Regions from separate parts of the Alteromonas sp. McT4-15 genome, predicted to be linked through region 1. Evidence: riboswitches for the same ligand, from Rfam matches in the RefSeq annotation. Region 1 holds a riboswitch; the other holds the start of a gene.
The links. Region 1 has a riboswitch for thiamine pyrophosphate ahead of thiC (phosphomethylpyrimidine synthase ThiC). Riboswitches for the same ligand answer to the same signal wherever they lie in the genome.
Positions count from the first base shown of each region.

Region 1 (5,598 bases):
TGCTTAATACCGACGTGTCTCGCCCTACTCCTTCAGAGTTAAAAGCACAAAAGCCGCTTGAAGGGTTACTTGATAACCGTGTAAAGCAAGTGTTTGGACAAGGAGCTAGCGCACTATGAGATGGTTAACGATTGTGTTAGCGGTCCTTGCCGCATTTATAATTACGCTCATTGTCGGGCCAATGATATTGGGCGATAAAGGCTATGTACTCATTTCCCTTGGCAATAAGGGAATTGAAATGACGGTGATAAGCTTTAGCCTGTTTCTTATTATTGGTGTAGTAGGTGCTTATGCCTTGTTGCGTCTAGTCATGTGGGCATTAAGCTTATTTACAGGTTCACATAAATGGTTTGGTGCACTGGGAGAACGCAAGCGAAAGCGTGCGTTTTACGATGGCTTGCATGCCATGGCAGCCGGTGACTTTGAAACTGCTAAAAAAGCATTGAGTAAAACCACCAACGGTGACTTTGAAGGCGTAAATTATTTAGCCTCTGCTCAAATTGCTTTCGCCAACAACGACTTCGACAAAGCGCGTTATTTCCTAGAACAAGCTAGCGAGTTTGCGAATGCAACCCTTGCCGCTACCGTGATGCACGCACGTATCGACATGGTTGATGGCAAACACGAAGCTGCGCTTGCGAAATTAGATGAGCTTGATGACAAGTCTCGTGAGAACAGACAAGTTGTGCAACTAAAGGCGCAGTTACTTGCAGCACTAGGACAGTGGCAAACATTACAAAATAACTTAGGTAGCTGGCGAAAAGCGCTATCAAAAGAAGATTACACTGCGTGGAGTCAGCGCATCGCAAAAGGGAAGTTTGCAGAGATTGCCAGCAAACAAGGCGCTGTTGAGCTTAAGAGCTATTGGGAAAATTTACCCCGTAAACTTCGTCACGACGACGCTTATCGTGCAGCGTACATTCAGCAATTGCTCGATCAAGGTATGCACGCTGACGCCCAGCAATTGCTGGTTGATTGGCAAAAACGCGGCCTCAATAGTGCGTTGTTTCCACTTTTCACGCAACTGAACATTCCGGACTCGTCACCGTCACTGCGCTTACTGGAAAGCTGGATAAAGCAAGACGAAGACAACGTGGCGTTATATTCAACACTTGGCCAAGTAGCATTTAACTCCGGTGACGACGTACTTGCAGAAAAAGCGTTGTTAAAAGCGACCAAAATGAAAGCGCGAAAAGAAGATTTATTGCTGTTGTCAGCCATAAGCGAACGTAATCAAGACACTGCAACTGCCCTTCAGCTTTATAAAGAAGGGCTTGCACTGCACTCCCAAAGAGTCTAACGAGAGTTAGACTCGCAGAAACCACTGTACAAAATTCAAACACACGTTTATACTCCCCGACAAATGTTAATGACAACGCTGTCATTGCGAAGTTTTATGTAATTACTGAAGTTAGCTGTCTATCTGTGAACGTATCTGTGGAGTATCTATGCGTCTTACCTTTTCTCTTATTAGCATTTGCTTTATCGCTGCACTATCTGCGCAAGCACAAGCAAGTCATATAGATCTTAGTTTGGGTGAGTCAGCGAACTTCAATCTTGTAACTCGTCAGAATGCGAACCTGTATGACGCAGACTCTCAAGGCGCAATCGCCGTGGGGGGCAACGCTATAGTCGATCATTACGATGTAGGAGTGACATCGAATGGTGGTACAGTCCTACATGTAGAGGGAGACCTAAGTGCGAAGGGCAGTGGAAATATTAAGGGTGATACTGTTGTAAAAGGAAATTATACGAACGACTCATCAAGCCAATGGCATGATCCGCTCTCTTGGGGAAGTAAGCTATACAAAACAAGCGATTTAAACATTGCAGATGCATTTGCAGAACTTGCGCTATTTTCTAAAGCGTTAGCAGAACTTGATTCTAACGTGAGCGCTAATGCACAGTATTCAATACTTGAGTTACAAGCAGATATGCATAATGCGTATAGCGATAACATGTTCGTTGCGGATATAACACTGGACGAATTAAATACTTATACTGGCCTTAAGGGTAGCTTGTTTGAAACTGACGATTTTTTAGTTCTTAATATAGCCAGCGACAACGTTGTTACCCTTAATTCATTCGACGTGCTCTGGGGGCTGCCCGAGCGTTCAAATATACTCTACAACTTCATTAACGCTGAAGTTATCACATTTGAACAAGGTAATATTCACGGGCATATTTTAGCCCCATATGCAGACTTCACTTTTGAAAAAGGTTTAATAACGGGAGGAGTGTATGTTGATTCCTTTTCATCTTACACTGGCGCCCAACTCAATTTCGAAGGCGCGTTTTCTGGCAACCTTCAGGTCAGTGAGGTAAGCGAACCAGAGCATCTTGCACTTTTCTTTGTGAGCGTTGTTTTACTCTCGATAACTAGAAGAAACGCCAAGAAGCAATGACAAGAAATAAATTTCTCCCCTTGAAATCTATTTCACTTTAAGTATATTCAAATACAAGTTACTTGTCGGAGTGCTTCACTGGATACCCAGTAAGCTGAGACCGCGAAAGCGGGATCCGTTGAACCTGATCAGGCTAATACCTGCGAAGGGAACAAGAAAATATAATGCTTAAGTAGAATTTTTGTTGTGCTGTTGTAGTAGCACACGTTGTTACTATGGTTTAGATGCCTTAGCATCTTGATGTGTTAGTGTTGCACAGCGCAAAAAGCCACGTACTGCGATAACTTTCTTGCTTCAATCCTGCGTTATATTCTCCTTCACTCCTGACAAGCATTTTTAAACCTAAACCTTTAAGGCCAAAATGCTATGTCGACACGACGCGAACAGCGCAAACAAGCGCAACAATTTATCAATGAACTAGCGGGCGAAGCGTACCCTAACTCCACACGCCATTACGAAACCGGCAGCCGCGATGATGTTAAAGTGGCTATGCGGCTTATCCACCAGCACGACAGTTTGGTAGGTGGCACAGAAGAAAACCCGCTTTTTGAACCTAACCCAGCCATTCCTGTTTATGACACATCAGGGCCGTATGGCGACCCAGCGCAAACCATTGATGTTCACAAGGGCTTGTCACCACTTCGCCAAGCATGGATTGCAGAGCGAGACGACACATTTGCACTGGATGGCGTGTCATCATCATTCGCTAAAGAACGAGAAAATGACATCTTCACCGAAGATTTCCGCTTTATTCGTGAGCGTAAACCACTGAAAGCCAAGCAAGGCAAGAATGTTACGCAGTTGCATTATGCTCGCCAAGGTATTGTGACCCCCGAAATGGAATACATTGCCATTCGAGAGAATATGAGCCGACAGGCCATTAAAGAAGCAGAGCTAACGCAACAGCACAAAGGCGAACACTTTGGCGCCAACTTACCAGAGACTATTACCCCTGAATTTGTGCGAGATGAAGTCGCCGCGGGCCGTGCCATTATTCCATGCAACATTAATCACCCTGAACTTGAGCCAATGATCATCGGGCGCAATTTTTTGGTGAAAATTAACGCCAACATTGGCAACTCCGCGGTGACCTCATCGATTGAAGAAGAAGTGGAAAAGCTGGTGTGGTCAACTCGCTGGGGTGCAGACACCATTATGGATTTGTCTACCGGCCGCAATATTCACGAAACCCGAGAATGGCTATTGCGTAACAGTCCAGTGCCACTTGGTACAGTCCCTATCTATCAAGCGCTAGAGAAAGTTAATGGCGTAGCAGAAGACTTAACCTGGGAAATGTTTAAAGACACACTTATTGAACAGGCAGAGCAAGGGGTTGACTATTTCACCATTCACGCAGGTGTACTGCTTGAGTATGTGCACCTTACCGCCAAACGCGTAACGGGCATTGTGTCGCGTGGCGGTTCTATTATGGCTAAGTGGTGCTTGAGCCATCACAAACAAAGCTTTTTGTATGAACATTTTCGCGAAATTTGTGAGATTTGTGCGCAGTACGACGTGTCGCTATCTCTTGGCGATGGCCTTCGCCCTGGCAGCGTGGCGGATGCAAACGATGATGCACAGTTTTCAGAACTGCGCACGTTAGGCGAGCTAACCAAAATTGCATGGGAATACGATGTTCAAGTAATGATTGAAGGCCCAGGGCATGTGCCAATGCACATGATTAAAGCGAACATGGAAGAGCAGTTAACGCACTGCCACGAGGCACCGTTTTATACCCTTGGCCCACTTACCACAGACATAGCGCCGGGTTACGATCATTTCACGTCAGGCATTGGTGCTGCCATGATTGGATGGTATGGCTGCGCCATGCTGTGCTACGTCACGCCAAAAGAGCACTTGGGGTTGCCAAACAAAGAAGACGTCAAGCAAGGCTTAATTACCTACAAAATTGCGGCGCACGCGGCAGACTTAGCAAAAGGCCATCCCGGCGCGCAAATACGGGACAACGCCATGTCAAAAGCGCGCTTCGAGTTTCGCTGGGAAGACCAATTTAACTTGTCTCTAGACCCTCACACGGCCCGCGCTTATCACGATGAAACGCTTCCTCAGGCATCTGGCAAAGTTGCGCATTTTTGCTCGATGTGCGGCCCCAAGTTTTGCAGCATGAAAATTTCGCAAGAAGTGCGTGATGTAGCAAAACAAGCTGAGGAGAAACAGCAAGGTATGCAGGATATGGCAAAGGCCTTTAATCAATCGGGCGCAGCGCTTTACCATGCGGCAGATACTAAGGTGAACTTGCCATGACACAGTCGGTAATGAAAAAGCGGGTTGTGTGGTGTGTTGGTGGGATTGATTCTAGTGGCGGGGCGGGTCTCTCTCGCGACGCTATTACACTGGCAGACCTTGATGTACACGCCTGCTTACTGACAACTCAGCTTACCGTACAGTCAAATACAGTGATGCTAAGTCGCGATATAACAAAAGTATCTGCTTTGAATGCACAGTGGCAAGTGTTGGCACAGGATGCCTTGCCCAGTGCAATAAAAATTGGGGCTATTGCCAATGACGAGCAAGCACAACTATTGTGTACTCGTATACAAGCCCTTGGCGCAACTCGCCCTTTTGTCGTTTGGGATCCGGTATTTAGCAGTTCGTCGGGCGGTCAATTAAGTGAGCTAAGTACCCATGCAATAACGCAGTTGCTGCAAACTGTCGATGTCGTTACCCCCAATATTCAAGAACTTGGCGTGCTTGCACAACATAATGACGACATTACCTGTGTGGAAGAGGCACTGACGTGCGCTAAGCAGCTCATCAACTTCGGCGCTCATGCAGTTCTTGTAAAAGGTGGGCACCTAACCAAGCCACTAGGTGCTACTTCAAATAACACTCAGGTGTTCGATATTTTTGTCACCGCCAATTACACGCGAACATTTGCGCTCAAGCGCAATAGCAATGGCGAGTTGCGTGGTACAGGGTGCATGCTTGCCAGTGCACTGTGCGGGTTTGTTGTGCGTCATTATGATTTGCTTGATGCACTTACCCTCGCCATTGCGTACGTAAATCATGTACGTCAGTATTGTGCACAAATTCCTGGGCTTACCTTCAACGCGCGCACTATTGGGTTTCCTCAATGTCCAAGTGCTTTTCCCGATGTGTACGCTGGTACTAATCACACGGCCAGTGCGCTTTCACAGATTAGTAAGTCGTCTTCCCTTTTACCCTTTGCGCC
Region 1 covers NZ_JAJALG010000004.1:158,087-163,684, reverse strand. Annotated here, with positions in the region: gene LHL20_RS05235 (uroporphyrinogen-III C-methyltransferase) at 1-119, shown strand, start outside; gene LHL20_RS05230 (heme biosynthesis HemY N-terminal domain-containing protein) at 116-1,300, shown strand; gene LHL20_RS05225 (choice-of-anchor A family protein) at 1,449-2,405, shown strand; TPP riboswitch at 2,462-2,573, shown strand; gene thiC (phosphomethylpyrimidine synthase ThiC) at 2,772-4,670, shown strand; gene thiE (thiamine phosphate synthase) at 4,667-5,598, shown strand, end outside.

Region 2 (5,598 bases), on a different contig from region 1:
GACCCTTTTTTCTTCTGGTTAATGGCATGACCAAAGAATGCGTTTTCGTTGTCTTTGAGTGCAGCCATGAGAAGTGTGAGTATTAGCCATACATCATCAAGAGTGCGGCTCCCAGCAATAAAATGCTGTAGTTTTTTCATTAATATAGCCTGAATCTCCTCGGGTACTGTTGCTATATCAATATTATCGTTTTGCCATTTAAATAAACTCAACAAGAGCTTTAGTGATTGTTTGGCCGCTTCAGTCATGGCACAAAAGGCTAACGCACTCGTTTCTCCGCTTGCTTTGTTCGGTTTTCTCCCTTTATCGACAATGCTAAAGCCACTGTTAGTCCAAAAACTATCTAGCGCAGTGGTGGTGCCGTACGATGTGGTAATTGCATCAACAGCGTGATGATTTGCGCGGCTTTTTATTTCGCTTAGTAAAAAAGAACCATACCCCTTGCCTTGCAACGCGGGTAATACGGCGATGCGGTTTATACGCCAGTAATTTGATGTAGCTAAGGTAGCATCTGCGGCCAACAAGGCCAGTCGTTGGGCGCTCAAGTGCCCCTTAGGTCTGCGCTCGCCAGTAGCAATGTGCTGAGCAAGTGGAGCAAGTGGTTCTCCACCTTCTACGTTAACAATAGCCGCTGCAATAACATTATTTGAGTGATTTAACGTGGCAAGATGAATATCAGGGCTATCAACTAGACGCATCAAATCATCTGGCGTGGTTTGATAGTGGGCTAATGTAAGCAATTGCATTACTTGGCTGAGCATGTCGTCGTTTAGTGACTTAACTTCGCTCAATGTAAAGGTGGTATCGCTCATATTAAAGCTGATTTGTTTACTGTACTCTTGTAGAGCGTGATTGCTCCCTGATTTTTCAAACAAACACGTGTCTAATATAAATTGTTCAATTGGATCTTCATCGTACCATCGCAGGGGGTTAGTCAGCCTAATATGCTTAGGCAAGGGGGCGTTGCCTTCCGTATCTGGGTCTTTTTCTTCTGAGCCTTTTCCTTCAGAGTCTTCTGCTTTAGAGGAAAGCAGTGTAGGCAATAGTTTTTGTACAAACCCGTTACCACTGCCTTCATAGCCTTGCAACGTAGTGCTTAAAATCCAATTTTGATGAGAGTCGATAATGGTTTTGAGTAAGGGGAGGGGAAAAGAGGCGGCTTCATCAACAATGATAAAGTCAGTATGCTGTGACAATTGAGTTGTAAGTTGTTCGTTATCAGGAGCGACCCATTTAAGTTCACCTTTGTTATAGTGAATGTGATGATTGCCAATATGCGCCACACCAAGTTGCTTAGTCGCGAATTTAAATATTTGGACGACGTTATCGGATAAGCTACTGGTAAGTAATATACGTTTTCCTTGGCGCACCAATTCACTGGCAACAAGCCCAAGTAGCGACGACTTTCCCCTACCGCGTGGTGCTGTAACAAGAGCACGACAAGGTTCTGTTTGGTCAAATGTGGTTAATTCATTAAATCCACGCGCTTGCTCATAAGATGCAAAGACCTGCTTATCGTAGTTACAGTTTTCTAGTGCGGGTATGAGAGGCTGGCGCAGTGTCGGAAGATGTAACTGTGAATCGCTATAAATTGCTACATCAGCATTACTTTTTAGTTTTTCCACCATGCGCGCTATATAGGTACTGTAACTTAGCGTATAGCCGTGGGATAAAGAGGACGTTTTAACTTTGCTAGGCCATTGCGTTAGGTCGGGGCAAATCAGAACAAGGCAACCACCGTGTTTAATGGTGCCCGCTACTGCCATCATATCTCCAGCGGAAAACGATGTTTGGCAATCAAAAAATGCAATATCACACTCAGTGCCAAGCACATGCTTTCGGGTCTTGCTATCGCCAAATCGCGAAATGGTTATTGATTGGGGGGCTGATGCAATTAATGCATTGCAAGACGTATCGCAAAATGGCTCTGTACCGCTTATCACGAGAACACGCCTGTGATAACGAGGCGTAGTGCCGTGAGCGTGTTCGAGAAAAGGAGTAAATAACCAATCGGCTAATTGTTGTAACGCCATGAAAGTGTTTTTTCGGTATAATTAAGTGACTATAGTAGCGATTTATTAAGAGGAATTCGAATGCGCTTTCTTTCTCGGCGATTAGTTATGCCAAATGATCTCAATTATGCCAACTCCTTATTTGGTGGCCGCGCGTTGGAATGGATTGACGAAGAAGCCGCAATTTGGGCAATTTGCCAGCTTGAAACCAACTGTTTGGTGACCAAGCATATAGGTGAAATAAGTTTTGAGTCTCCAGCATTGCAGGGGGATATTGTTGAGTTTGGGCTTGAGACAAAAGCGGTTGGTCGCACGTCTATTACCGTAAGCTGTTTGGTTCGCAATAAGGCAACAAAGAAAACAATCTGCTTTGCTGATGATATTGTGTTTGTAAAAGTAGACCCAGAAACCCGTCAGCCCACCGCACACGGCAAAACGCTGGAAGGACTTAAAGCACAAACCGATGACGAGGTTAGAAAACTCAACCTGAATATTGAAGAAAGTTAAGTTTGAATAACATAGATATTTATTAAATAGTACTTAACGTTATCTTCGCTTGACGGCGTTTACCCAACTGGTAGACTCCGCGTAGTTGGTAAGCCATACGCTTAAGTATGTTCTTACATATGCCAAGGGGTGTCCGTGTTTCGGTCTGAGATCCACATTGTGTGGGAACCCTTAAACCTGATCCGGATAATACCGGCGTAGGGATGGTTCACAATATAGCCTTATCACCTGCCGTTAAAGCCGGATCTTTTTTCTTAAAACAAGAACAAGAGATCCCATGTACAAATCATTTTTCACTCTTTCTTTACTCGCCAGTTCAGTGGCTGCTTATGCTCAAAATACCAATGAAGTTAGCGAGCAAGCCCAAGATATCGAACGCGTTGTGGTAACGGGTGACTTTCGTCAGACTACACTTGACCAATTGAGCGCAAGCGCGACTATTCTAAGCGAAGCGCGTTTACGCAGTAGACAGCCTTCCCATATCGATAGCGTACTAAATACGATTCCCAATGTTAACTTTGCCGCTGGTGCGTCTCGCGGTCGCTTCGTTCAAATTCGTGGTATTGGTGAGCGCAGTCAGTTTGCTGAGCCCATCAATCCGTCTGTTAGTTTTATTGTCGATGAATTTGATTTTTCTGGTCTGGCGGCAGCAGGTATTATCTTTGACACCAAACAGTTAGAAGTCTATCGCGGCCCCCAAGCCACTTTATACGGTACTGGTGCGCTAGCGGGGGCTGTAAAACTAACCAGTAATGAAGTAGGCAGTAACGCGCCAAGCTATGTTGAAGCGCGCGCGGGAAACAAAGGTACCTACCGTATTGAAGGTGCAACGGGTAACGATATTAATCAAGACTGGGGTTATCGTGTTGCGCTAGTACATAATCGCAGTGACGGATTTGTTGAAAATACCTTTTTAAATCGCAATGACACCAATAATATTGATGAAACTGCATTGCGCTTTGCGTTGGAAGGTGAGTTAGACGATACCACCACATTGGCGGTAACTTATCGTTGGTACGACATAGATAATGGGTACGACGCATTTTCTTTAGACAATGACAACAAAACCCGTTCTGATGAGCCTGGTTTTGACGAACATCAGACACATGCGATAAGCGCCCGCAGCACAACACGCACTGCCAAAGGCGATCTTATTCTCATTGCTACGCATGCGTCCCATAATATTGCCTATGGCTATGACGAAGATTGGACGTTCACAGGCTTTCACCCGTGGGGCTATACATCATTTGACGCCTACTATCGCGATGTAGACACCCAAACAGGAGAAATTCGATTTGTATCTTCACCTGAAGCGGCACTATTTGATGGGAAAACTGACTGGACAGTAGGGGCGTTCTACAAAAATTCACAAGAGCAATTATTACGTCAGTACACGTACCTTAGTAACGACTATGCAAGTGAGTACACGCCAACAACAACGGCTTTGTATCTTCAAACCGAAACTCAGCTACAAGATAATCTTACCTTGGTTGCGGGAATTCGCGCAGAAAACTACGACTTCGAATTTGCCGACAATAACGGGCTAACACGTGATTTTGATACCACAATGTTAGGCGGTAAGGTGGCTCTCCAATACACAATGGGTGACCATTTTTACTATGCTAGTGTGTCGCGCGGCTTCAAAGGGGCTGGATTTAACCCTGATAATCGTGTGAATGACGACCAGCGTTTCTTCGATGAAGAGTACAACTGGAACTACGAGTTAGGTGTGAAGGAGCCACTCTTAACATCAAACCTTACTGCACGCGCCGCAGTATTCTTCATGGATAGAACCGATACACAAGTTAGCGATTTTGATGTTATTACTCGTGATGATGGTACTGCTGGATTTGTTGATATTATTGATAACGCAGACTTAGGTACAAATAAAGGCGCAGAACTAGAACTTAATTGGTTAGCAAATGATGCGTGGCAGGTCAGTGCCAGCGTGGGGTATTTAAGTGCTACATTTGAAGGGTATACCCTAGCAGACGGCACAGAAATACAAGAGCAGCGACAAGCGCAAGCGCCTAAGTGGACTGCTAATGTATTCAGTGAGTATGCCTTTACCGATACTTTATTGTGGCGTGTTGATATGGACTTTAAGAGTGAGTACCGATTCTCTGACGGACATGATGTAACGGCACCGAGTACAGCACTGTTTAATTCAGAAGTTGTGATGCTATCAGGGAATTGGCAAACGTCTTTGTGGGTGCAAAATGCATTTGACCGTGAATATTACACCAGAGGCTTTGGTGGGTTTAGCAACGATCCACGCGACGAATACGCGTTTAACGAGCCTTACTACCAAATTGGCAATGGACGACAGTTTGGCGTAACAGTGAAATACGCTTTCTAATAAGAGGATTTTGGTATGCAAGTTATGGTCGAGTTGTCGTTATACCCTTTGGTAAATGAATACATTCCGCCAATTCAGTCGTTCATCGATAGATTAAACAGTTACGCTGAACTATCTGTGTCAACGAGCTCAACGAGCACACAAGTTACCGGAGAGTATGCTGATGTAATGGGTATACTAGGTACTGAAATGCAGCGAACTCATGAAGAAGTTGGTCAGGCTATATTTGTCGCCAAATTTCTTAACTTCGACGCCATGCAGGCAAGAAAGTCATCATAATGGGTGACTTTCTTTCAATATTTGTTGAGCAAATTACTACCACGTCACCTTTGGAGTGGTGCGCGGTGGTATTGGCCATGGCTTATGTGTTTTTTGCAGCCAAGCAAAGTAGTTGGTGTTGGCTGTGTGCATTTATTAGCACAGCGATTTACACGTGGTTATTTTGGCAAGTTACATTACCGTTTCAGGCCGCGTTAAACTTTTTCTATATGGTGATGGCGGGGTATGGCTATTATCAATGGTCAAAAGGTGGGCAAAATGGCGAGGCAAAACCGATTCGCTTTTGGCCGTGGTGGGTGCACGCTATCATCGTCCCTACTATGCTCTGTGCTGCTTGGATAATGTCTGAAGTCGCCACGTCTCAGTTTAACAGTGAACATCTTCTTTTAGATGCAAGTATTAATTTACTGAGTGTGATTACCACGTTTATGGTGGCACACA
Region 2 covers NZ_JAJALG010000014.1:75,496-81,093, reverse strand. Annotated here, with positions in the region: gene LHL20_RS11885 (GNAT family N-acetyltransferase) at 1-2,033, opposite strand, end outside; gene LHL20_RS11880 (acyl-CoA thioesterase) at 2,094-2,519, shown strand; TPP riboswitch at 2,635-2,740, shown strand; gene LHL20_RS11875 (TonB-dependent receptor) at 2,797-4,878, shown strand; gene LHL20_RS11870 (YkoF family thiamine/hydroxymethylpyrimidine-binding protein) at 4,894-5,157, shown strand; gene pnuC (nicotinamide riboside transporter PnuC) at 5,157-5,598, shown strand, end outside.
Region 2: linked by a shared signal. The riboswitch ahead of LHL20_RS11875 (TonB-dependent receptor) and the one ahead of thiC (phosphomethylpyrimidine synthase ThiC) in region 1 are both predicted to bind thiamine pyrophosphate.